Regions from separate parts of the Streptomyces sp. NPDC046379 genome, predicted to be linked through region 2. Evidence: riboswitches for the same ligand, from Rfam matches in the RefSeq annotation. Region 2 holds a riboswitch; each other region holds the start of a gene.

Region 1 (5,318 bases), on a different contig from region 2:
ATGGTCGAGGGGGGCGGCGTCGTCCACACGCAACTGCTGCGGGCCGGGCTCGCCGACGAACTCCAGCTGGTACTGGCCCCGTTGCTCGTCGGGCAGCCGGACGCCCCCCGGCTCTTCGGACCCGGCCCCTACCAGGGCGGACGGCTGCGGCTCGTGGAGACGCGGGCCATCGAGGACGTCGTCCTCATGCGCTACGAGCCCACCGCACCCGGCGCCGGGCAGCTGCCGTCGGCCGCCGACCGGCGCTGGCTGGCGCTCGCCTGCGAGCTGGCGGAGCGGTGCCCGCCCTCGCGCACGGCGTTCAGCGTGGGGGCCGTGGTCGTCGCGGCGGACGGCGCCGAACTGGCCCGCGGGCACTCGCGCGAGGGCGGGGACCCGGTCGTCCACGCGGAGGAGGCGGCGCTCGCGAAGATCGCCCCGGACGATCCGCGGCTCGCCGGAGCCACGGTGTACAGCAGCCTGGAGCCGTGCGCCCGACGCGCCTCCCGGCCGCGCCCCTGCGCCCGGCTGATTCTGGACGCGGGTGTCCGCCGGGTGGTGACCGCCTGGCGGGAGCCGGACACCTTCGTCACCGGCGCGGACGGCAGCGGACTGCTCGCCGCGGCCGGCGCCGACGTCGTCGTCCTGCCGGAACTGGAGGAGCGGGCCAAGGCGCCCAACCGTCACCTGGCGGGGTGAGGAGTGTCCGTCGCCGGTGGTGCGGAGCAGCGGTGGAGCGGGCGGGGCGCGCCCTCCCGTCCGGCCGGTGCGCTGCCCGCTCCCCGTCCGGCGGACCGCCCATCGGCCCAACATCCGCTGCGCCCCGCCGCGCGCCGGGTCACGCTGCCCCTGGGTGAAGCAGCACGGCAGGACGGACGCGGAGGCGGCGCGCATGAGGGCCATGAGAGCCACGAGGGCTGTGAGAGCCACGAGGGGCACGAGGGTTGTGAGCAGGCGGGTGGTCCTGGGCGTGGCCGGCGCGGGGCTCGCGGCGGCGCTGGCCGGCGGGCTGGTCGGGGCGTGCGGGGTCATGGACGCCGGGGGACGGACCATGGTGCGCGCGCTGCCCGCCGACGCCGGGTTCACCCACCCCGGCGTGCTGGTCAACGCCCGGCAGCTGGACGTCGTACGCGAGAACGTCACCGCCGGACGGCAGCCGTGGCTGAAGGCCTACCTCGACATGCGGGACAGCCCGTACGGGTCGTACCGGCACCGGGCGCGGCCGGTGAGGACCGTCCACTGCCCCGGCGGCAGGGCCGGGCGCGGCTGCGCCGCCGAGCGAAAGGACGCGATCGCCGCCTACACGCAGGCGCTCCTGTACGGCGTCACCGGCAAGCGGCAGCACGCCGAAAAGGCGATCGAGATCATGGACGCGTGGTCGGAGAGGCTGCGCCGGCACACCGGGGGCGACGCCGCGCTGCAGGCCGCGTGGACCGGCGGGACCTGGGCGCGGGCCGCCGAGATCGTGCGGCACGCACCGGGCGCCGGATGGGAGGCCGGGTACATGCGGCGGTTCGAGGGGATGCTGCGCACCGTCCATCTGCCCGAGGTCACCCGGCCGGGCCGGGCCGACGACGGTCACCGGGAGCTCGTCGCCGCCGACGCCGCCCTCGGCATGGCCGTCTTCCTCGACGACCACCGGGCCTTCGACGCCGCCCTCCGCCGCTTCCGCGAGCACGTCCCCGCCCAGTTCCCGCTGGAGCGGGGCCGGTCCGCCGCCCGCACGGACTGCCGGCACCTGCGGCGGACCGGCGCCTCGCTCGCCGCCGCCGCGCACATCGCCGAGACCGCCTGGCACCAGGGCGTCGACGTGTACAGCGAGGTGGAGGACCGGCTCAGGGCCACGCTCGACCGGCAGGCGGCGGGGCTGCGGCGGTGCGGGGGGACGGCCGGGCCGCCGCCGGCGGTCGTCCTCAACCACCTGGAACAGCGGCTCGACAAGCCCGCCGCGGCCGCCCGCAGCGCTGCTGCCCGGCCCGGGGCCCTTTCCGGCACCGACCACCGCTTCGTCGCCTGGGAGAGCCTCACCCACACCGGCAACCCCGGCGGTTGAGGAGCGGGCGGTCCGGGTCGGCGAAAACCCTGGCGTGAGGGCTCCCGCGGATGGCGTACACTGGATTCATCGACGCGGGGTGGAGCAGCTCGGTAGCTCGCTGGGCTCATAACCCAGAGGTCGCAGGTTCAAATCCTGTCCCCGCTACTGAAGGCCCAGGGCCGGAATCCTGATCAGCAGATCATGGGTTCCGGCCCTGAGTGTTGTCCGCGCCGACCGCGCTGTCCGCGGCACGCCCCCCACCTCGGTCACGTCAGGTAGTCGTACGACCGTGCACGGGTAACATCTGAGACACCGTCATAAACTCGTCCGCACCTGAGCCCGGGTCAACTCGCCCGGTTTTCGCCGCTCGTGAGCCGTACGTCCCGGCCGAAAACGTTAATGATCAAGCTGAACGGCTTGGAATTCAGGCCCCGGTTCTATTAACGTCCGATAACGCAGCGCGGTCGTCCCAGCCGTCACAAGAGGCGGCTCCGTGCGCACACGCCGAATCCCGCAAGGGAACCGGGGAACCATCACCTTGGGGTGAATCGGGCGTAGGCCGCCGTATCGGCACGGATGGTTTACGCGCGTAGGAGACCTTCCTGCTCCGAACCCGTCAGCTAACCCGGTAGGCGAGAAGGAAGGAAAGGAGTACGCCCACGTGGCGTCCAACCCGCCTGCCCCGCAAGCCCCGTTCTTCCCGGCACCGCGCTCCGAGGACACCGTCGTCTACGGCGGACAGCGCACCGACGAGGGGCCGTGGGAGGAGTGGAACCCCACCGCCGACTCCGTCCGCCCCGTCCGTGGCAAGCACCGCGTCGCCAAGCAGCGCGGCGGCGGACTCGCCCGCAGCTCCACCGTTCTCGGCGTCGGCGTCATAGCGGCCGTCGGCGCGGGCGGCATGGCCACCGCGCAGACCGGCAAGCCGCCGGTGTCGATCTCGATGCCCGACCTGCCCAACGTCGGCTCCCTGCTCTCGGACGACGCCGAGGACGCCGCCGACACCGCCGTCGCGCAGACCGCCGCCGCACCGCTCAGCGGCGCCGGTGTCACCACCGCCGACACCGCCCTGGGCACCACCGACGCCGGCGAGGCCCTGCGCGCCCGGATCATCGCCCAGGCCGAACAGCAGCAGGAGCAGGTCGAGAGCAAGGCCGCCGCGGAGGCCGTCGCCGCTGCCGAGAAGGCCGCCGCCGAAGCCGCCGCCAAGGCCGAGAAGGAGGCGGAGGCCAAGGCCGCCGCCGCCAAGGCCGCAGCGGAAGAGGAGGCCCGCAAGAAGGCCGAGGCCGAGCGCCTCGCCGAGCTGGCCCGCCAGTACACGCTGCCGACCTCCTCGTACACCCTCACCTCGACGTACGGCCAGGCCGGCGCCATGTGGTCGTCCGGCTACCACACCGGCGTCGACTTCGCCGCCCCCACCGGCACCCTCATCAAGGCCGTCCACACCGGCACCATCACGCAGGCCGGCTGGGACGGGTCGTACGGCTACAAGACCGTGCTCACCCTCGAGGACGGCACCGAGATCCTCTACGCCCACCAGTCGTCGATCAGCGTCACCGTGGGCCAGAAGGTCAACACCGGCGACGTGATCGGGCGCGTGGGCGCCACCGGCAACGTCACCGGCCCCCACCTCCACCTCGAGGTGCGCACCGGCGACGGCGGCGCCGTCGACCCCATCGCCTGGCTGCGCGACAAGGGCCTCAACCCCTGACGTCCGCCGCCGACGCGGCACACCTTCGATCCCCGGCGGTCCTGACGGCACCCCCCGGACGTCAGGGCTGCCGGTCGTGGGTCCTCACGTCCGGTACGGGTTGTACTGCGCCGGGTGCCACGCCTGCGGCCCCGCCGCCCACGGGGGTACGGCCACCGGTGCCACCGGCGCGGTGACGCGCGCCGCGTGCTCCAGCGCCGGACGGGCGACCTCCCGCCGGGACCACAGCTCCCGCAGCAGCTCACCCTCCCGCACGGCGAAGTCCGCCCCCGCCCTTCCCTGCCGCAGCCGGCGGCGCAGCTGCGCCAGCGAGGTCGCGCGGGACTGGTACTCGGCCACCGTGCGCGCCGCCGGCCGGCCCAGATGGTGGCCGGCGTACTCGCGGGCCAGCCGCCGCGCCCGCAGCGAGCCCAGCGCGTACGGCTCGGCCGGAGCGAGCCAGCCGGCCGCGGCGTAGGCGGGCAGTTCCTCGCGCACCGTGCGCAGTGCACGCTGCCGGCTCCAGATCACCAGCCACGTCAGCAGGCCGAACACCGGCACCATGAAACCGCCGTACACCGCGAAGAAGCCGTACTCGCCGAAGGTCGCCGAACCGTTCCACAGGGCGTGCATGCCCATCGCGAGCAGCAGCCCGCCCAGCGGCGGCAGGATCCGGCGCAGCCGCTGCCGCTCCCCGGCGAGGGCCGCGAGTCCGAAGCCGATGCCGGTCAGGACGGTGAACAGGGGATGCGCGAAGGGCGACATGACGACCCGGACGAAGAACGTCGCCGCCGTGACCGTGGCGATGCCGTCACCGCTGAGCCGGTCGGCGCCGAAGGCGTTGCCCAGGTAGAGGATGTTCTCGGTGAAGGCGAAGCCGGTCGCGGTGATCCCGGCCAGGACGACGCCGTCGACGATGCCGGTGAGATCGCGGCGGCGGAAGAGGAACAGCAGCAGGACGGCGACGGCTTTGGTGGTCTCCTCGACGACCGGCGCTATCACCGTCGCGCCTAGGGTGTTCGCGCTCGCCGGGTCGGCGGTCGCCGTGGCGATCCAGCGGACGGCGAAGCTGTTGGCGACGATCGCCATCAGCGCCGCCGCACAGGCGCCCCAGGCGAAGGCGAAGGCCAGATTGCGCCAGGGGCCGGGATCGACGCGGTCCAGCCAGCGGAAGACGGCTATGAGCAGCGGCACCGGCAGGACGGCGAGTCCGAGGCCGACCAGGAACCCGTCGGTGCCGGTCTCCTCGCGGACCAGGGCGAGGATGACCAGCCCCGACATCGCCAGCAGCGTGGTCAGCGCGGCGTAGCCCAGCCGGCGCCGCCGCCACCAGGGCGCGTGCGCCGGGACGCCGCCGTCCGGAGCGGCTAAGGGCGTCGGGTGCGGGGGACCGGTGGCCACTGCGCCCCCTTACGGCAAGGACCGGTGCGGTACGCGGCGGAAGAGCAGGTCGTTCACGGCATGGCCCTTGTCCAGGCCCTGGCCCTCGAAGCGGGTGAGGGGGCGGAAGGCGGGGCGTGGCGCGAAACCGCCGTCGGGGCTGGTGTTCTCGTACGCGGGGTGCGCGGTGAGCACCTCCAGCATCTGCTCGGCGTACGGCTCCCAGTCCGTGGC
Region 2 (5,318 bases):
GACCGACCTGGTCGACTCGATCTTCCGCGTCCAGGAGGGCGACGCCGTCTTCTCCCCCCGCCTCGCCGGCTTCGTCCTCGACGCCTTCGCCTCGACGGACGCGCCCCCGGTGGACGAGGACCTCGACCGCCTCACCCAGCGCGAGCGCGAGGTGCTGCGCCTGATCGCCCGCGGCTACGCCTACAAGGAGATCGCCAAGCAGCTGTTCATCTCCGTGAAGACGGTCGAGTCCCATGTCTCGGCGGTCCTGCGCAAGCTCCAGCTGTCCAACCGCCACGAGCTGACCCGGTGGGCCACGGCGCGGCGCCTGGTGTGAGCGACCGGCTCCCCGACGGACCGGCCGGCCCGCCCCGTGCCGACCGGAGCCCTGCACCGGCCCTCACACCACCCGGGTGGCTCCCGCGAACGGCATCGAGTCGAGCGGGGCCACCCGGACCGTGGAAGACGGGTTCGGGGCGTGGATCATCCGGCCGTTGCCGATGTAGAGGCCCACATGGGTGATGCCGGAGTAGAAGAACACGAGGTCGCCGGGGGCCAGTTCCGCACGGGAGACACGGCGGCCCGTGCCGATCTGGGCGTAGGTCGTGCGGGGCAGGGAGACGCCGGCGGCGGCGTACGCCGCCTGGACCAGGCCCGAGCAGTCGAAGGCGTTGGGGCCCGTCGCGCCCCAGACATAAAGGCTGCCCAGCTTCTGCAGGGCGTAGGCGATGGCGGCCCCGGCGCGGGAGCCGGGGGCGACGGACACGGCGGGCGGAGGCGCCGGCGCGGTGCCCGGCGCGGTGCTCGACGCCCGGGAGCCTTGCGGCGCCGCCAAGCGGGCCCGTTCCTCCTCGGTCAGCCTGGACAGCAGACGCTTCGCCGCCGCCAGCTTCCCGGTGATCGTCTCCTTGTGGCGGCGCAGCTCCGACTGACGGGACGTCAAGGAGTCCAGCTCGACGCGGGCGGCCCCGCGCAGCTGCTCGAGTTCGCGGATCTGCCGACGGACGCGGCTCACCGCACCCGCCCGGCGGTCGCCCGCGCGTTCGGCGAGGGCGGCGCCGGTGAGGTAACCGGCGGGGTCCTCGGACAGGGCCAGCCGGACCACCGGATCGAGCCCGCCGACGCGGTACTGGGCGGCGGCGTACGAACCGAGCGCCTCCCGCTCCGTGGCCAGCCGCGCCTCCCTGCGGGCCGCCTCGTCCCGCATCGACCGCAGCCGCGCCTGCGCCGCCCGGACCTCCTCGCGCGCGCCGTTGTACTTCTCCGTGGCGGCCTCCGCCTCCCGGTACAGCCGGTGCACCTCCGCCCTGACCTGTCCCGGCGACGGCTCCGGCTGCGCGTGCCCGGTCCCGCTCAACCCCGTCGCGCCCGCCGCGCCCGCGAGGGCGATGGTGGCCGCGGTACGGGTCCTGGTCCCGGCGGCCGGTCGTTGCCGGGGCTTGCGGTGCGCTGCCACGTGAACTGCACGTCCCTTCCTACGGATGATCACCTGCGGGAGGACGCTAGGGCGGAGCAGGTCACGGCGGGGTCACGTTGTACGGAAGTGGCAGGAGGGGGGCCGTCGCTGTCGGTATGCGATCGGGATCCGGTTACGGAACCGTCTGTTTCGGCACGCAGCGCGACCGGGAGAGGCCCGTGCGGTCGCCGGGCCGGTGCGGGCCACGCGCCCGCGGCTCACTAGGCTCCGGCCCCATGGACGTACTCATCAACGTTTTCGTCGGCCTGCACATCATCGGCATCGCCTCCCTCCTCGGCGGCTTCCTCACCCAGATGAAGGCGGTGGGCGAGGGCACCGCGCGATTCGTCCCCGCGATGCTGCACGGCGCCCTGACCATGCTGGTCACCGGCGTCATCCTGGTCGGCCTCAACCAGGCCGACGACAACACCGTCAACAACGTCAAGATCGGCGTGAAGCTCGCCGTGCTGATCGTCATCCTCGGCCTCGTCTACGTGAAGCGCGACGAGGAGAAGGTCGACAAGGGCCTGTTCGGACTGGTGGGCCTGCTCACCGTGGCGAACATCTTCATCGCCGTCCTCTGGACCTGAAAGCCGGCCCCGGAGAGGCAGGAGAGCACCGGCGTCAGGCGGGCCGCACCACGCTGTGGATCGACGACTCGCCGTCGTAGTACACCGACTCCTCCCGGACATAGGCGCCGGGCTTCGGGGCGTGGATCATCATGCCGTCGCCGATGTAGAGGCCGACGTGCGTGACGTCGTCGTAGAAGAAGACCAGGTCGCCCGGCCGCGCGCTGGACAGCGGCACCGTCGTCCCCGCGTTGACCTGGTCGTACGTGGTGCGCGGCAGGGTGACCCCGGCGGCCTTCCACGCGGCCTGGGTCAGGCCCGAGCAGTCGTAGGAGCCGGGGCCGGTGGCGCCCCAGACGTACGGCTTGCCGATCTGGGCGCGGGCGAAGGCGAGCGCCCTGTCCGCCTTGGCGGCGTACGTCGAGTCGGCCGGCGGCGGCGCGGGCGCCTCGCCCGACCCGGTGTCCGTGGAGCCGTCGGCCGACTCCTGCTCGGCCGCGGCCGCCGCCTCCGCCTCCTGGCGGCGCTGCTCCTCGGCCCGAGCCTCCGCGGCGGCCTGCTGCCGGGCCAGCTCCGCCGCCTTGCGCTCGGCCTCCTCCTGCTTGCGCTTCTCGATCGCCGCCAGCCGCGCCTTCTCCTCGGCGGTCAGCTCGGAGAGCAGCTCCCGCGCGTCGGACAGCTTCTTCTGGACGGTCGCCTTGGCCGTCCTCAGCTCGGTCTGCGACTCGGTGAGCGTCCGGAGGCTCTCGGTGGCCTCCTGGCGCTTGCGCATCGTCCGGGACTGCTCGGTGAAGTAGTCGTCGACGGCGTCCTTCTGCCGGCTGGTCAGCCGGTTCATCAGCTGGGTCCGGTCGAAGTAGTCCTGTGGCGAGTCCGCGAGCAGGAAGGTCGCGGTGGACGGCGCGGCGGCACCGGTGCGGTACTGGGCGGCGGCGTACGCGCCCAGCTCCTCGCGCGCCTCGTTGAGCTGCTGCGTGCGCCGGGCGACGTCGTCCAGCAGCGTGTCGACCTGCTTGCGCTGCTTGGCCGTCCGCTCCTTGGCCGCGTTGTACTTCTCGGTCGCCGACTCGGCCTGGCGGTACAGCGCGTCGACCTTCTTCTCGACCTCTTCGAGGCTCGGCCGGTCGCCGGCCGGGGTTGCCTGGGCGGTCTGGGAGAGCAGCGCCACGGAGGTGAGGGCGGCCGTGGCCAGGGCGGGGGTACGTATGCCGGCCAGCGGGCCGACCGGGCGCGACTTGCGGTGCGACGCCAAGGGAGGCGACTCCTTCCATGGGCCGCCTACCGGGTTAGCTGTCGGGTTCGGGCGGTGTCGCTCGGAAGGTTTGCCCTACGGCCCGCCTCCCGTGCGGGAGTCGTGCCGATTCACCCCAGAGTTCGGTTGGGTCCCCGGCTCCGGTCGGCCACGCGGGCACACCGGACTCGGCGGAGGCCACGCGGCCCGGCGACGTTCGCCGGTGGGGGTCGTGCGGCCTGCCCGGCACCGTAGCCAACTCGTGTGCCGCCTGTGAAGGTTCGTGGGTGATATGCCCGATACATTTTCGTGACCTTGCGGCGGGGGGTCGCGGTTCGTGTCGGGGGGTGTTCGATGCGTGCTCGGGGAAGGGCTCGGGGCAGTGTCCGGGTGGGTGGTGCGCCGGGCGTGTGCGCAGCTCGAGGCGAGCGCACGGGGTGAGGCGGCGGGCGCCGCGAGAGGGTGCGCGGTTGTGATTCCGGACACCCGCGGCGGGGCGGGGGCCCGCCGGGGCCGGGGATGTTCCCGGGACGGCCACGGGTTGTCAGTGCCGCCCCCTAGACTCGGAGAGCGATGAGCAGCCTCTTTGACGACAGCTTCCTGGCGGACCTCCAGGCCCCTCGGGCCCACGGGGAACACCCGCCGCCGCCCGAGGACGATCACGTTCCGGAGCCGATTCCGGACGATCTGTTCGGCGGGAAGTTCGACGTGCCGCCGGACCGGGAGGCGTACTACCGCGACGGCGCCCCGCGCCCCGCCCTGGACGCCGCCGCGCTCCTGGAAGGGCTGAACGACAACCAGCGCGCCGCCGTCGTCCACTCCGGCACGCCCCTGCTCATCGTGGCCGGCGCGGGCTCCGGCAAAACCCGCGTGCTCACCCACCGCATCGCCCACCTGCTCGCCGAGCGGGGCGTCCACCCCGGCCAGATCCTCGCCATCACCTTCACCAACAAGGCCGCCGGCGAGATGAAGGAGCGCGTAGAGCAGCTCGTCGGCCCGCGTGCGAACGCCATGTGGGTGATGACGTTCCACAGCGCCTGCGTGCGCATCCTGCGCCGCGAGTCCAAGCGGCTCGGCTTCACCTCGTCGTTCTCGATCTACGACGCCGCCGACTCCAAGCGCCTGATGGCCCTGGTCTGCCGTGATCTCGATCTCGACCCCAAGAAGTTCCCGCCCAAGTCCTTCAGCGCCAAGATCAGCAACCTCAAGAACGAGCTGATCGACGAGGAGGACTTCGCCGCCCAGGCCACCGACGGGTTCGAGAAGACCCTCGCCCAGGCCTACGCCCTCTACCAGTCGCGGCTGCGCGAGGCGAACGCCCTCGACTTCGACGACCTGATCATGACGACGGTCAACCTGCTGCGCGCCTTCCCGGACGTCGCCGAGCACTACCGCCGCCGCTTCCGGCACGTCCTCGTCGACGAGTACCAGGACACCAACCACGCCCAGTACGCCCTCGTCCGGGAGCTGGTCGGCACCTCCGAGCACCCGGTGGACGTCCCGCCCGGCGCGGACGACGTGCCCCCCGCCGAACTGTGCGTCGTCGGCGACGCCGACCAGTCGATCTACGCCTTCCGCGGCGCGACGATCCGCAACATCCTCCAGTTCGAGGAGGACTACCCGAACGCGACGACGATCCTGCTGGAGCAGAACTACCGCTCCACCCAGACGATCCTCTCCGCCGCCAACGCGGTCATCGAGCGCAACGAGTCCCGCCGCCCCAAGAACCTGTGGACCAATGCGGGCGCGGGCGCGCGCATCACCGGCTACGTCGCCGACACCGAGCACGACGAGGCCCAGTTCGTCGCCGACGAGATAGACCGCCTCACCGACGCCGGCGAGGCCAGGGCGGGCGACGTCGCCGTCTTCTACCGGACCAACGCCCAGTCCCGTGTCTTCGAAGAGGTGTTCATCCGCGTCGGCCTGCCCTACAAGGTCGTCGGCGGCGTCCGCTTCTACGAGCGCAAGGAGGTCCGGGACGTCCTGGCCTACCTGCGCGTCCTCGCCAACCCCGAGGACTCGGTGCCGCTGCGCCGTATCCTCAACGTCCCCAAGCGCGGCATCGGCGAGCGCGCCGAGGCGA
Region 3 (5,318 bases), on a different contig from region 2:
GCCTCGAGGTCCCCGTCTCGCGCCTGGCCAAGGCCCTCGGCCTCATCGCCGACGCGCTGCGGGCGCCCGCGTTCGCCGACAGCGAGGTCGAGCGCCTGGTGCGCAACCGCCTCGACGAGATCCCGCACGAGCTGGCCAACCCCTCCCGCCGCGCCGCCAAGGAACTGTCCAAGGAGCTGTTCCCGGCCACCTCACGCATGTCGCGCCCCCGTCAGGGCACCGAGGAGACGGTCTCCGGCATCGACGCGGCGGCCGTGCGCGCCTTCTACGAGAAGCACGTCCGCCCCGCGACCGCCACCGCCGTGGTCGTCGGCGACCTCACCGGCGTCGACCTGGACGGGCTGCTCGGCGACACCCTCGGCGCCTGGACCGGCTCCATGGCGCAGCCCCGCCCGGTGCCGCCGGTCACCGCCGACGACACCGGCCGCGTCGTGATCGTGGACCGGCCCGGCGCCGTCCAGACGCAGCTGCTGATCGGCCGGATCGGCGCCGACCGGCACGACCGCGTGTGGCCCGCGCAGGTGCTCGGCACCTACTGCCTGGGCGGCACCCTCACCTCCCGTCTGGACCGCGTCCTGCGCGAGGAGAAGGGCTACACCTACGGGGTGCGCGCCTTCGGCCAGGTGCTGCGCTCGGCGCCCGACGGCTCGGGCGCCGCGATGCTCGCCATCAGCGGCTCCGTGGACACGCCCAACACCGGCCCGGCGCTCGAGGACCTGTGGAAGGTGCTGCGCACGCTCGCCGCGGAGGGCCTGACCGACGCCGAGCGGGACGTCGCCGTGCAGAACCTCGTCGGCGTCGCGCCGCTGAAGTACGAGACGGCGGCGGCCGTGGCGAGCACCCTCGCCGACCAGGTCGAGCAGCACCTCCCGGACGACTACCAGGCCACCCTCTACCGGCAGTTGGCCGCGACCGGCACCGTCGAGGCCACCGCGGCGGTGGTCAACGCCTTCCCGGTGGACCGGCTGGTGACGATCCTGGTCGGCGACGCCGCGCAGATCAAGGCGCCCGTCGAGGCCCTCGGCATCGGTCCGGTCACCGTCGTGTCGGCCGAGTAACCGCGCCGGGCGGACGCGACGACCGCGCCGGGCGGCTTGCGCGGTACGACCGCGCGTGCGGCCCGCCCGACGGCACGCAAGCGCGTGACGGCCCTGGTGACCCGGGACGCCCCGAGTGTCACCAGGGCCGACGTATGCCCGAATTGATCCAGGAGATGCCGCTCTGCCCTGTGGGATGCGCTACAAACCCCCGGCTGCGTTTGAGAATTGAAGACAGCCGCGCTTAGCGTCTTGCGGGCTGTCCGTCAGGCAGTGCGCCGCACCCGCGGCACCGGACAGTCATCGCCGAGTCCCCGTACGGCGCGAGCCAGGGGAGCCGGGGACCCAACCACCAAGTCCCTGGGGTGAATCGGACGCCCGCGCGCACGGCGAGGGAGTCCGTAGGAGACCTTCCTGCTCCGAACCCGTCAGCTAACCCGGTAGGCGAGAGGGAAGGAAAGGACAAGCCACTCCATGGCGTTCACCTGCGCCACCGGGAAGCACCGTCGTCCCGGCCGTATGCAGCGCACCACCGCCCGTATGGCCGGCGCCGCCGCCCTCACCACCAGCGGCGTCATGGGCATCCTCGCGGCCCCCGCGGGCGCCGCCGAACCCGCCGCCGGGCAGACCGGCCTGCTGCCGGTCGTCACCATCGGCGACTCGGTCGCCGAGCAGATCGACGCCCAGGCCGCCGCGCAGCACCAGGCCGCCGAGCGCGCCGCCGCCGAGGCGAAGGCGGAGGCCGCCGCGAAGAAGCGGGCCGAGGCCCGGGCCGAGCAGGCCCGCGCGGAGAGGGCCCGAGCGGCCCGCGAGGCCGAGCGGCTGCGCCTCAACACCTACGTGGCGCCGATCGCCGGCTCCTACGTCTCCACCGCCTACCGGGCGGGCGGCGCGGTGTGGTCCTCCGGCAGCCACACGGGCATCGACTTCCACGCCGCGAGCGGCACGCCCGTCCGCGCGGTCGGCTCCGGCACCGTCGTGGAGGCCGGCTGGGGAGGTGCGTACGGCAACCAGGTGGTCCTCCGGATGAACGACGGCACCTACACCCAGTACGGCCACCTGTCCTCCGTCGCCGTGTCCGTGGGCCAGAGCGTCACACCGGGGCAGCAGATCGGCCTGTCCGGTGCCACCGGCAACGTCACCGGAGCGCACCTGCACTTCGAGGCCCGCACGAGCGCGCAGTACGGCTCGGACATCGACCCGCTGGCGTACCTCCGCGCGCACGGCGTGAGCCTCTGACGGCGCCCCAACCCGAAACACCCGCGGCCCCGGCTCCCCGAGCCGGGGCTTTCGGTCTTTTCGGACGTGCGTTGTCCAAAAAATATCCCTGGATTCCGGCCTGCCATCGGAAATTCCGGCCCGCTGCCATAGAGTCACTGAACACACGTCAATCGTCGACGTTTCACGGGGATTAAGGCGGAGGTCGGTCATGCGTATTCCGGCGCACTCGGTATGCACGGCGATCCGGGACGACATCGTCGCCGGTGTCTACGAGCGCGGCAGCCGGCTCACCGAGGAACTCCTCGCCCGCCGCTACGGCGTCTCCCGCGTCCCCGTCCGCGAGGCCCTGCGCACGCTGGAGGCCGAGGGCTTCGTGGTGACCCGGCGGCACGCGGGCGCGTGCGTCGCGGAACCCACCGAGCAGGAGGCCGCCGACCTGCTGGAGATGCGCATGCTGCTGGAGCCGCTGGGCGCCTCCCGCGCCGCCCAGCGCCGCACCGAGGCCCATCTGAAGGTGCTGCGCGGGCTGGTCCGGCTGGGCCAGGAACGGGCCCGGCGCGGCAGCAGCGAGGATCTGCGCTCCCTGGGCGGCTGGTTCCACGAGACGCTCGCCCAGGCCTCCGGCAGCCCCGCCCTGACCTCCATGCTGACCCAGCTGCGGCACAAGATCGCCTGGATGTACGCGGTGGACGCGCCCGCCAGCCCGTTGGAGTCCTGGACGGAGCACGGGGCGATCGTGGACGCCGTGGCGCGCGGCGACAGCGAGCGCGCGCGGGCGCTCACGGCGCTGCACACCGAGCGCGCGACCGGTGCGCACCGGCTGCGCTTCTCGGGCGGCGCCGACCGCGCGGAGCGTGTGAGGACTTCGCAACATCCCGTAAACGTGACGGGCCTCCGATATTAACAAGAGGGCCGTATACAAAGAGAAGCAATTCGGCGGAGGCGTATTTCCGCTGCCCTTTCCGGGTGCGTCGAATTCTTCCCGCACGCCCGTCGCGGAGAGTGGAAGTCGCGCCGGGCGGAGAGAAAGTCGCGCCGGGCGCAGAGCAGAAACCGCGCCACCCGGAACGGGCGACGCGGTTCATGGCATTGCCCCCGAGGGATTCCCGAGGTATCACCGAGGGCTCAGACCGTCTCGGGCAGTTCCTCGAGTCCCTCCGCGACCAGCTTGGCCAGCCGGTCCAGGGCGGCGTCCGCGCCCTCGGCGTCCGAAGCCAGCACGATCTCCTCGCCGCCCCGTGCGCCCAGACCGAGAACGGCCAGCATGGAGGCCGCGTTGACGGGGTTGCCGTCCGCCTTGGCGACCGTCACCGGGACGCCTGCGGCCATGGCGGCTCGGACGAAGATGGAGGCGGGGCGGGCGTGGAGACCCTCGGCCCAGCCGACGTTGACGCGGCGCTCAGCCATGCGATGCTGCCCTTCAGGTGTTCAGGGTTGTCTAGACCAGTTTCCCATACGGTGAGCCCTGCCCGGCGCGCGGCCTGCCGGGTCCGACCCCCGGGCCGGCCCACGGTCTGCCGGCCCCCGGACCGCCGCGCGGCCCGGCAGCCCCAGACTGCCCCGCGCCGCCACCGGGCGCGAGCCGTACCCTGGGGCCCATGCAGAGCCCGTCGGACCGGCACGCGTACCCCGCCCACTGGGAGGCCGACGTGGTGCTCCGCGACGGCGGCACCGCGCGCGTGCGCCCCATCACCGTCGACGACGCCGACCGCCTGGTGAGCTTCTACGAGCAGGTGTCGGACGAGTCGAAGTACTACCGCTTCTTCGCCCCCTACCCGCGCCTGTCCGCCAAGGACGTCCACCGCTTCACCCACCACGACTTCGTGGACCGCGTGGGCCTCGCGGCCACGGTCGGCGGCGAGTTCATCGCCACCGTCCGCTACGACCGCATCGGCGCCGACGGCATGCCGGCCTCCGCGCCCGCCGACGAGGCCGAGGTCGCCTTCCTCGTCCAGGACGCCCACCAGGGCAGGGGCGTCGCCTCCGCGCTGCTGGAGCACATCGCCGCCGTCGCCCGCGAACGCGGCATCCGCCGCTTCGCCGCCGAGGTGCTGCCCGCCAACACCAAGATGATCAAGGTGTTCACGGACGCCGGGTACACCCAGAAGCGCAGCTTCGAGGACGGCGTCGTACGCCTGGAGCTGGACCTCGAACCCACCGACCGGTCGCTCGCCGTCCAGCGGGCGCGGGAGCAGCGCGCCGAGGGACGGTCGGTACGGCGGCTGCTGGCGCCCGGCTCGGTCGCCGTCGTCGGCGTCGGCCGCACCCCCGGAGGCGTGGGCCGCGACATCCTCGGCAATCTCAAGGAGGCCGGTTTCACCGGCCCGCTGTTCGCCGTCAACCGCGCCCTGCCCGAGGGGCGGAAGGAGATCGACGGCGTCCCCGCCCACCGCTCGGTGCGCGACATCGAGGGGCCCGTCGACCTCGCCGTCGTCGCGGTGCCCGCGCGGCACGTGCCCGAGGTGGTCGCGGAGTGCGGCGAACACGGCGTGCAGGGGCTCGTGGTGATCTCCGCCGGGTACGCCGAGAGCGGGCCCGAGGGCCGCGAGCGCCAGCGCGAACTGGTGCGGCACGCGCGCGCGTACGGGATGAGGATCATCGGCCCCAACGCCTTCGGCGTCATCAACACCTCCCCGGAGGTGCGGCTCAACGCCTCGCTCGCGCCCGAGATGCCGCGCCCCGGCCGGATCGGTCTCTTCGCCCAGTCCGGGGCCATCGGCGTCGCGCTGCTGTCCCGGCTGCACCGGCGCGGCGGCGGAGTCACCGGCGTCACGGGTGTGTCGACCTTCGTCTCATCCGGCAACCGCGCCGACGTCTCCGGCAACGACGTCCTCCAGTACTGGTACGACGACCCGGACACCGACGTCGCCCTGATGTACCTGGAGTCCATCGGCAATCCGCGCAAGTTCACGCGTCTCGCGCGGCGCACGGCGGCCGTCAAGCCGCTGGTCGTGGTGCAGGGCGCGCGCCACGGCGGAGCCGCCCCCCAGGGACACGCCGTCCGGGCGACCCGGCTCCCGCACGCCACGGTCTCCGCGCTGCTGCGGCAGGCCGGGGTGA
Region 4 (5,318 bases), on a different contig from region 2:
AGCAGGGGCAGCAGAGGGGCCAGGCCGGCGACCGTGGTGGTGAGGGCGCGGTGCCGCCGGTCCAGCCGGGGCGGCGGGGCCAGCAGGCGGTCCACACGTTCGCCCAGCAGCCGGCGGCTGGAGGCGCAGGACAGCACGCCCCGGTGCTGGTTCAGCTCGATCAGGGCCAACGCGGTGGTCAGGTGGCCGCAGCGGCGGGAGGCCGTGTCGTCGGCGGCGAGTTCGACCAGCCGGCGCGTCTGGTCGCAGAAGTGGGCGAAGAGCGGGACCCGGGGGAAGCCGGTGGCGAGGGCGGTGGACAGATGCAGCAGCCAGTCGTGGCGGGCGCGGGCGTGGCCGCGCTCATGGGTGAGGACCGCGTCCAGCTGGTGGTCGGTGAGGCGGTGCAGCGCCCCGGTGGTGACGACCAGTTGGGAAGGGTGGCCGGGCATCCACCAGGCGTCCGGGTACTCGTCCTCCAGCACGAGCAGCGGGCCGCGGGAGGCCGGCAGGCCGGCGGGCAGGTCGGGGGCGCGTTCCCGCAGGTGCGCGCGGGCCCGGCCGCGGCGGCGGCGGGCCTCGGCCAGCTCGCGGGTGAGCATCGCCGTCGTCCAGGCGGCGCCGCAGGCCAGCAGCAGGGTGAGGGCAGCGGCCCAGGCCGGGGCGGCGGACAGGTCGTAGGCGGCGGTGACGGCGGGCGGCGCGGGCGCGAAGACATGGTCGCGCACGGTCTGGAAGAGGGCCGCCGCGCCCAGGACGAGCGCGGCCAGGCAGCACAGCAGGACGGTGGCGACCAGGCACTGCCACACCCACAGCCCGACCACGGGTTCGCGTTCGGTCCACGCGGCCCGGGTCAGGGCGCGGGGGGCCGGTACGGCGGCCGTCAGGGCGAGGAGGCTCAGCAGGAGCAGGCAGACGGTCATGCCACGGGCTCCGGATCCTGGTCGGGAGTGGGGCGGCTGCGGTGCGGGGCGGTGCGCGCGACGAGGCGGTGCGGCGCCGCGCGCGACGCTCCGGCGTGCACCGTACGCCGCCAGTATGACGGCGACGGGCCGCCGGAGTCAGGGGTGCGGCGCCACCTCGTCCCGGGCGGCGCCGCCCAACCCCGTGGAGCGCCCGCGAGGTTCAGCCGGCCGCGACGACGCGCCCCGTCACCTCCCCGAGGCCCACGCGGGCGCCGTCCGCCCCCGGGGCCCAGGCCGTGAGGGTGACGACGTCGCCGTCCTCCAGGAAGGTCCGCCTGCCGTCGGGGAGTTCGAGCGGGTCCCGCCCGTTCCAGGTCAGCTCCAGCAGCGAGCCGCGCTGACGCTCCTCGGGCCCGCTGACCGTGCCGGAGCCGTAGAGGTCGCCGGTGCGCAGGGAGGCGCCGTTGACGGTCATGTGGGCGAGCTGCTGGGCCGCGGTCCAGTACATGGTGGAGAACGGGGGTTCCGAAACGACGTGGCCGTTCACGGCGACCGAGATCCGCAGGTCGTAGCCGCCGGGCTCCTCGTCGCCGTCGTCCAGGTACGGCAGCAGGGGGTGCGTCCGCCGCGGCGGGGCCACGCGCGCCGCGTCCAGCGCGTCCAGCGGGGTGATCCACGCCGACACGGAGGTGGCGAAGGACTTGCCGAGGAACGGGCCGAGGGGGACGTACTCCCAGGCCTGGATGTCCCGTGCGCTCCAGTCGTTGAGGAGGCACAGGCCGAAGACGTGCTCGCGGAAGGCCGACAGCGGCACCGGCGTGCCCATCGGGGAGGGCGTCCCGACGACGAAGCCGACCTCCGCCTCGATGTCCAGCCGGACGGACGGGCCGAACACGGGCGCCGCGTCGGACGGGGCCTTGCGCTGGCCGGCGGGGCGGACGACGTCGGTGCCGGAGACGACGACCGTGCCGGAGCGGCCGTGGTAACCGATCGGCAGATGCTTCCAGTTGGGGGTGAGCGAGTCGGCGGCGTCGGGGCGGAACATCCGGCCGACGTTGCGGGCGTGGTTCTCGGAGGCGTAGAAGTCGACGTAGTCCGCGACCTCGAAGGGCAGATGCAGGGTCACCGAGGACAGGGGGTGCAGCAGGGGGGCGACGGTCTCGCGGTGGGAGGGCACCGTCACCCAGGCGGTCAGCGCGCGCCGCACGTCCGACCAGGCGGTGCGGCCGGCCGCGAGCAGCGGGTTCAGGGTCGGCCGGGCGAGCAGGTCGGCGTACGGGGAACCGAGCGCCAGAGCCGCCGCGCCCGCGTCGAGGACGTGATCGCCGAGGCGGACGCCGACCCGGCGCTCGGCGGACTCGGGGGAGCCCGTGGCGTCGGTGAGCGAGAAGACGCCGTACGGAAGGTTGTGCGGGCCGAAGGGGTCGCCCTCGGGGAGATCGAAGGGGGGCATGGGGTGCTGCCTCACTTTCGTACGCGCGGACCGGGTAGTCGCCGCACACGTTACGGCCGGGGCGGCCCTCTTGGGCAGCGTCCCCCGCGGGCCCGTTCCGCCGTGTCGTGAAGGCACCCGGAACCAGGGCCGGTTGACGTCGGAGACGGTGAACGGGGTGGTGAACGGACCCGGCCGGATGTCCGTATTCTCTGATCATGGCCGCACCCCTCGCGCGCACCACCGCACCCGCCGCGCACTCCGCCCCCGCGCCGCACACCGCCCCCTCGGCGGACCCCGGCGCGTACTCGCTCATCGCCACCGATCTGGACGGCACGCTGCTGCGCGGCGACGACACGGTCTCCGACCGGACCCTCGCCGCCCTCGGGCGGGCCGTGGGGGCAGGCGCCCGCCACCTCGTGGTGACCGGCCGCCCGGCGCCCCGGGTGCGCCCGCTGCTGGAGCGACTCGGGAACAGGGGGATCGCGGTGTGCGGGCAGGGCGCGCAGGTGTACGACGCCGGGGCGGACCGCCTGCTGTGGTCGGTCACCCTGGACCGGGAACTGGCGGAGACCGCGCTCGGCAAGATCGAGGCCGAGCTGGGGGAGGTGTACGCCGCCGTCGACCAGGACGGCGTGGACGGGCTGACCCTCATCGAGCCGGGTTACCGGATGCCGCACCCCACGCTGCCCGCCGTACGGGTCGGCCGGCGCGCCGACCTGTGGAGCGAGCCGATCAGCAAGGTGCTGCTGCGCCACCCCGGCCTGACGGACGACGAGCTGGCGACGGTGGCCAGGGCGGCGGTCGGCTCGCTCGCGACCGTCACCATGTCCGGGCCGGGAACGGTGGAGATGCAGCCGTGCGGCGTGACCAAGGCGACCGGCCTGGCGATCGCGGCCCAGCACCTCGACGCACGCCCCGCGCAGACCATCGCCTTCGGGGACATGCCCAACGACATCCCCATGTTCGACTGGGCCGCGCACGGCGTCGCCATGGCCAACGCCCACCCCGAGCTGAAGGCGGTCGCCGACGAGGTCACCACGTCGAACGAGGACGACGGCGTGGCCGTCGTCCTCGAACGTCTGTGGGCGGGGACCCCGTGAGGGGACGGGGCGCGGGCCCTGAGAGGGGGGCGGGCTCAGTAGGCGCCGAACACGTTGTCGATCGAGCCGTAGCGGTCGGCCGCGTAGTTGCAGGCGGCGGTGATGTTGGAGACCGGGTTGTACGGGTCGTAGGCGGTGCCGGGCACGTGGTAGGCGGCGAAGGTCGGGTCGATCACTTGGAGCAGGCCCTTGGAGGGCGTGCCCTTGGCGGCGTTGGAGTCCCAGTTGTTGATCGCCCACGGGTTGCCGGACGACTCGCGCATGACATTGCGGTGGATGCCGTTGTAGGTGCCGGGAATGCCGTGCTGGGCCATGATCGCGAGCGACTGGCGGATCCAGCCGTCGAGGTTGTTGGTGTACGCGGCGGTGGCGGCGGTCGTCGCGGCCGGGGCGGCCGCCGGGGCCGCCGAGGCGCCGCTCGCGCCGACGAGCGGCAGGGCGAGCACGGCCGCGCCGGTGCCGGCGACGGCGAGCTTGCGGGCGAGGCGGCGGGCGGTGCGGGCGGTCAGGGCACGGCTGTGCTGACGGCTTGCGGGCATGTCGAAATGTCCTCTCCGTCGCCTGCGAGGTGAGCTGTCGGGTTCGGGCTGGGAGGTGCCCGGCCGCGCGCCGGAACGCGCGGCTTCACCCCGAGCCGGTCCGGCGTCGTGCCGGCCCGGCGACTTACCTGGGTCCCCCGCTCCTGCCGTGCGAGTGGTCGTTGGTGGTGTGCGGGCGGTGGCAGGACTCGGCGTCCGCCCGACAGGCCGGGAACGTATGCGAGGGAACATGTCGGGAACAAGCGGCGGAGTCACACCACGGGCGATTTGATCTCTGTCCGGCGGGTTTGGCGCACTTGATCCTTTGTCGCCAGGGAGGTCAACTGGCCTGCGGTTCAAGGGGTGTCGCGTGTTGCGCAGGTGAATTCCGCGGGTACGGGGACGTGAGTGACCTCACGGTCGCGTGCAAGTCAGGCAAAACGGGCAAATGCGGCTAAGGGGTTATCAAATCGTCGCGGCGGGAGTGGGCTTGCCGGAGTGGGCGGGGGCGGGTGTCGCGGCGATTCAGGGAGAGTGCAAAACCGGACGAAACGGTGCGAAATAATCCCCGCTGGGTGGTCAGAAACCCGCCAGTCATGATCCGATACCGGCCGAGCCGTAACGCCGGGCGCTGGCGGTGATCGAAACGTGACCGGATACGCTGACTTGAGTGAAGGCAGCGACGTATCGACAAACCGTGTAATCCCCAGTAGACACCAGCAGACAGGAGACCCCTCGTGACCGTCGTCGGGCCGTTCGGGCTGAGCGTGCGGGACCAGGCTCTGGAAGCCGATGTCCACGCCGGATTGACGGCTGTCGAGGAGGGACTGCTCGAGGCCACCAAGAGCGAGGTCCCCTTCATCACCGATGCCGCGCAGCACCTGGTGCGGGCCGGCGGGAAGCGGTTCCGTCCGCTGCTGGTGATGCTCGCCGCGCAGTTCGGCGACCCCTACGCGCCCGGCGTGGTGCCCTCCGCAGTGGTCGTGGAGCTGACGCACCTCGCGACGCTGTACCACGACGACGTGATGGACGAGGCGGACGTGCGGCGCGGGGTGCCCAGCGCGAACACCCGTTTCGGCAACTCGGTCGCGGTGCTCACCGGCGACTTCCTCTTCGCGCGCGCGTCGCACATCCTGGCCGACCTCGGACCGGAGGCGGTGCGAGTCCAGGCGGAGGCGTTCGAGCGGCTGGTCACGGGGCAGATCCTGGAGACGGCCGGACCGTCGGACGGCCGCGACCCGGTCGAGCACTACCTGGACGTGCTGTCCGGCAAGACGGGCTCCCTGGTCGCCGTCGCCTGCCGCTTCGGCGCGATGATGTCCGGCGCCGACGAGTCGGTCGTGGACGTCCTCACCCAGTACGGCGAGCGCCTCGGCGTCGC

What was found. Region 2 has a riboswitch for cyclic di-AMP ahead of ACZ6KF_RS07745 (C40 family peptidase). Riboswitches for the same ligand answer to the same signal wherever they lie in the genome.
Region 1: another riboswitch for cyclic di-AMP. It lies ahead of ACZ6KF_RS14320 (M23 family metallopeptidase); the one in region 2 lies ahead of ACZ6KF_RS07745 (C40 family peptidase).
Region 3: another riboswitch for cyclic di-AMP. It lies ahead of ACZ6KF_RS04465 (M23 family metallopeptidase); the one in region 2 lies ahead of ACZ6KF_RS07745 (C40 family peptidase).
Region 4: another riboswitch for cyclic di-AMP. It lies ahead of ACZ6KF_RS31385 (transglycosylase SLT domain-containing protein); the one in region 2 lies ahead of ACZ6KF_RS07745 (C40 family peptidase).

What each region holds. Positions count from the first base shown of each region.
Region 1 is NZ_JBVJFP010000007.1:16,242-21,559, reverse strand. Features, by position in the region: gene ACZ6KF_RS14335 (dihydrofolate reductase family protein) at 1-678, shown strand, start outside; gene ACZ6KF_RS14330 (alginate lyase family protein) at 926-2,032, shown strand; tRNA gene ACZ6KF_RS14325 (tRNA-Met) at 2,106-2,179, shown strand; cyclic di-AMP (ydaO/yuaA leader) riboswitch at 2,507-2,664, shown strand; gene ACZ6KF_RS14320 (M23 family metallopeptidase) at 2,676-3,725, shown strand; gene ACZ6KF_RS14315 (PrsW family intramembrane metalloprotease) at 3,810-5,105, opposite strand; gene trmB (tRNA (guanosine(46)-N7)-methyltransferase TrmB) at 5,115-5,318, opposite strand, start outside.
Region 2 is NZ_JBVJFP010000003.1:176,167-181,484, forward strand. Features, by position in the region: gene ACZ6KF_RS07730 (response regulator transcription factor) at 1-316, shown strand, start outside; gene ACZ6KF_RS07735 (C40 family peptidase) at 380-1,435, opposite strand; gene ACZ6KF_RS07740 (hypothetical protein) at 1,672-2,025, shown strand; gene ACZ6KF_RS07745 (C40 family peptidase) at 2,060-3,256, opposite strand; cyclic di-AMP (ydaO/yuaA leader) riboswitch at 3,264-3,439, opposite strand; gene pcrA (DNA helicase PcrA) at 3,809-5,318, shown strand, end outside.
Region 3 is NZ_JBVJFP010000002.1:102,998-108,315, forward strand. Features, by position in the region: gene ACZ6KF_RS04460 (M16 family metallopeptidase) at 1-1,058, shown strand, start outside; cyclic di-AMP (ydaO/yuaA leader) riboswitch at 1,332-1,499, shown strand; gene ACZ6KF_RS04465 (M23 family metallopeptidase) at 1,512-2,276, shown strand; gene ACZ6KF_RS04470 (GntR family transcriptional regulator) at 2,467-3,162, shown strand; gene ACZ6KF_RS04475 (HPr family phosphocarrier protein) at 3,384-3,665, opposite strand; gene ACZ6KF_RS04480 (bifunctional acetate--CoA ligase family protein/GNAT family N-acetyltransferase) at 3,857-5,318, shown strand, end outside.
Region 4 is NZ_JBVJFP010000026.1:48,401-53,718, forward strand. Features, by position in the region: gene ACZ6KF_RS31370 (M56 family metallopeptidase) at 1-902, opposite strand, end outside; gene fahA (fumarylacetoacetase) at 1,105-2,337, opposite strand; gene ACZ6KF_RS31380 (HAD family hydrolase) at 2,535-3,419, shown strand; gene ACZ6KF_RS31385 (transglycosylase SLT domain-containing protein) at 3,455-3,958, opposite strand; cyclic di-AMP (ydaO/yuaA leader) riboswitch at 3,963-4,129, opposite strand; gene ACZ6KF_RS31390 (polyprenyl synthetase family protein) at 4,675-5,318, shown strand, end outside.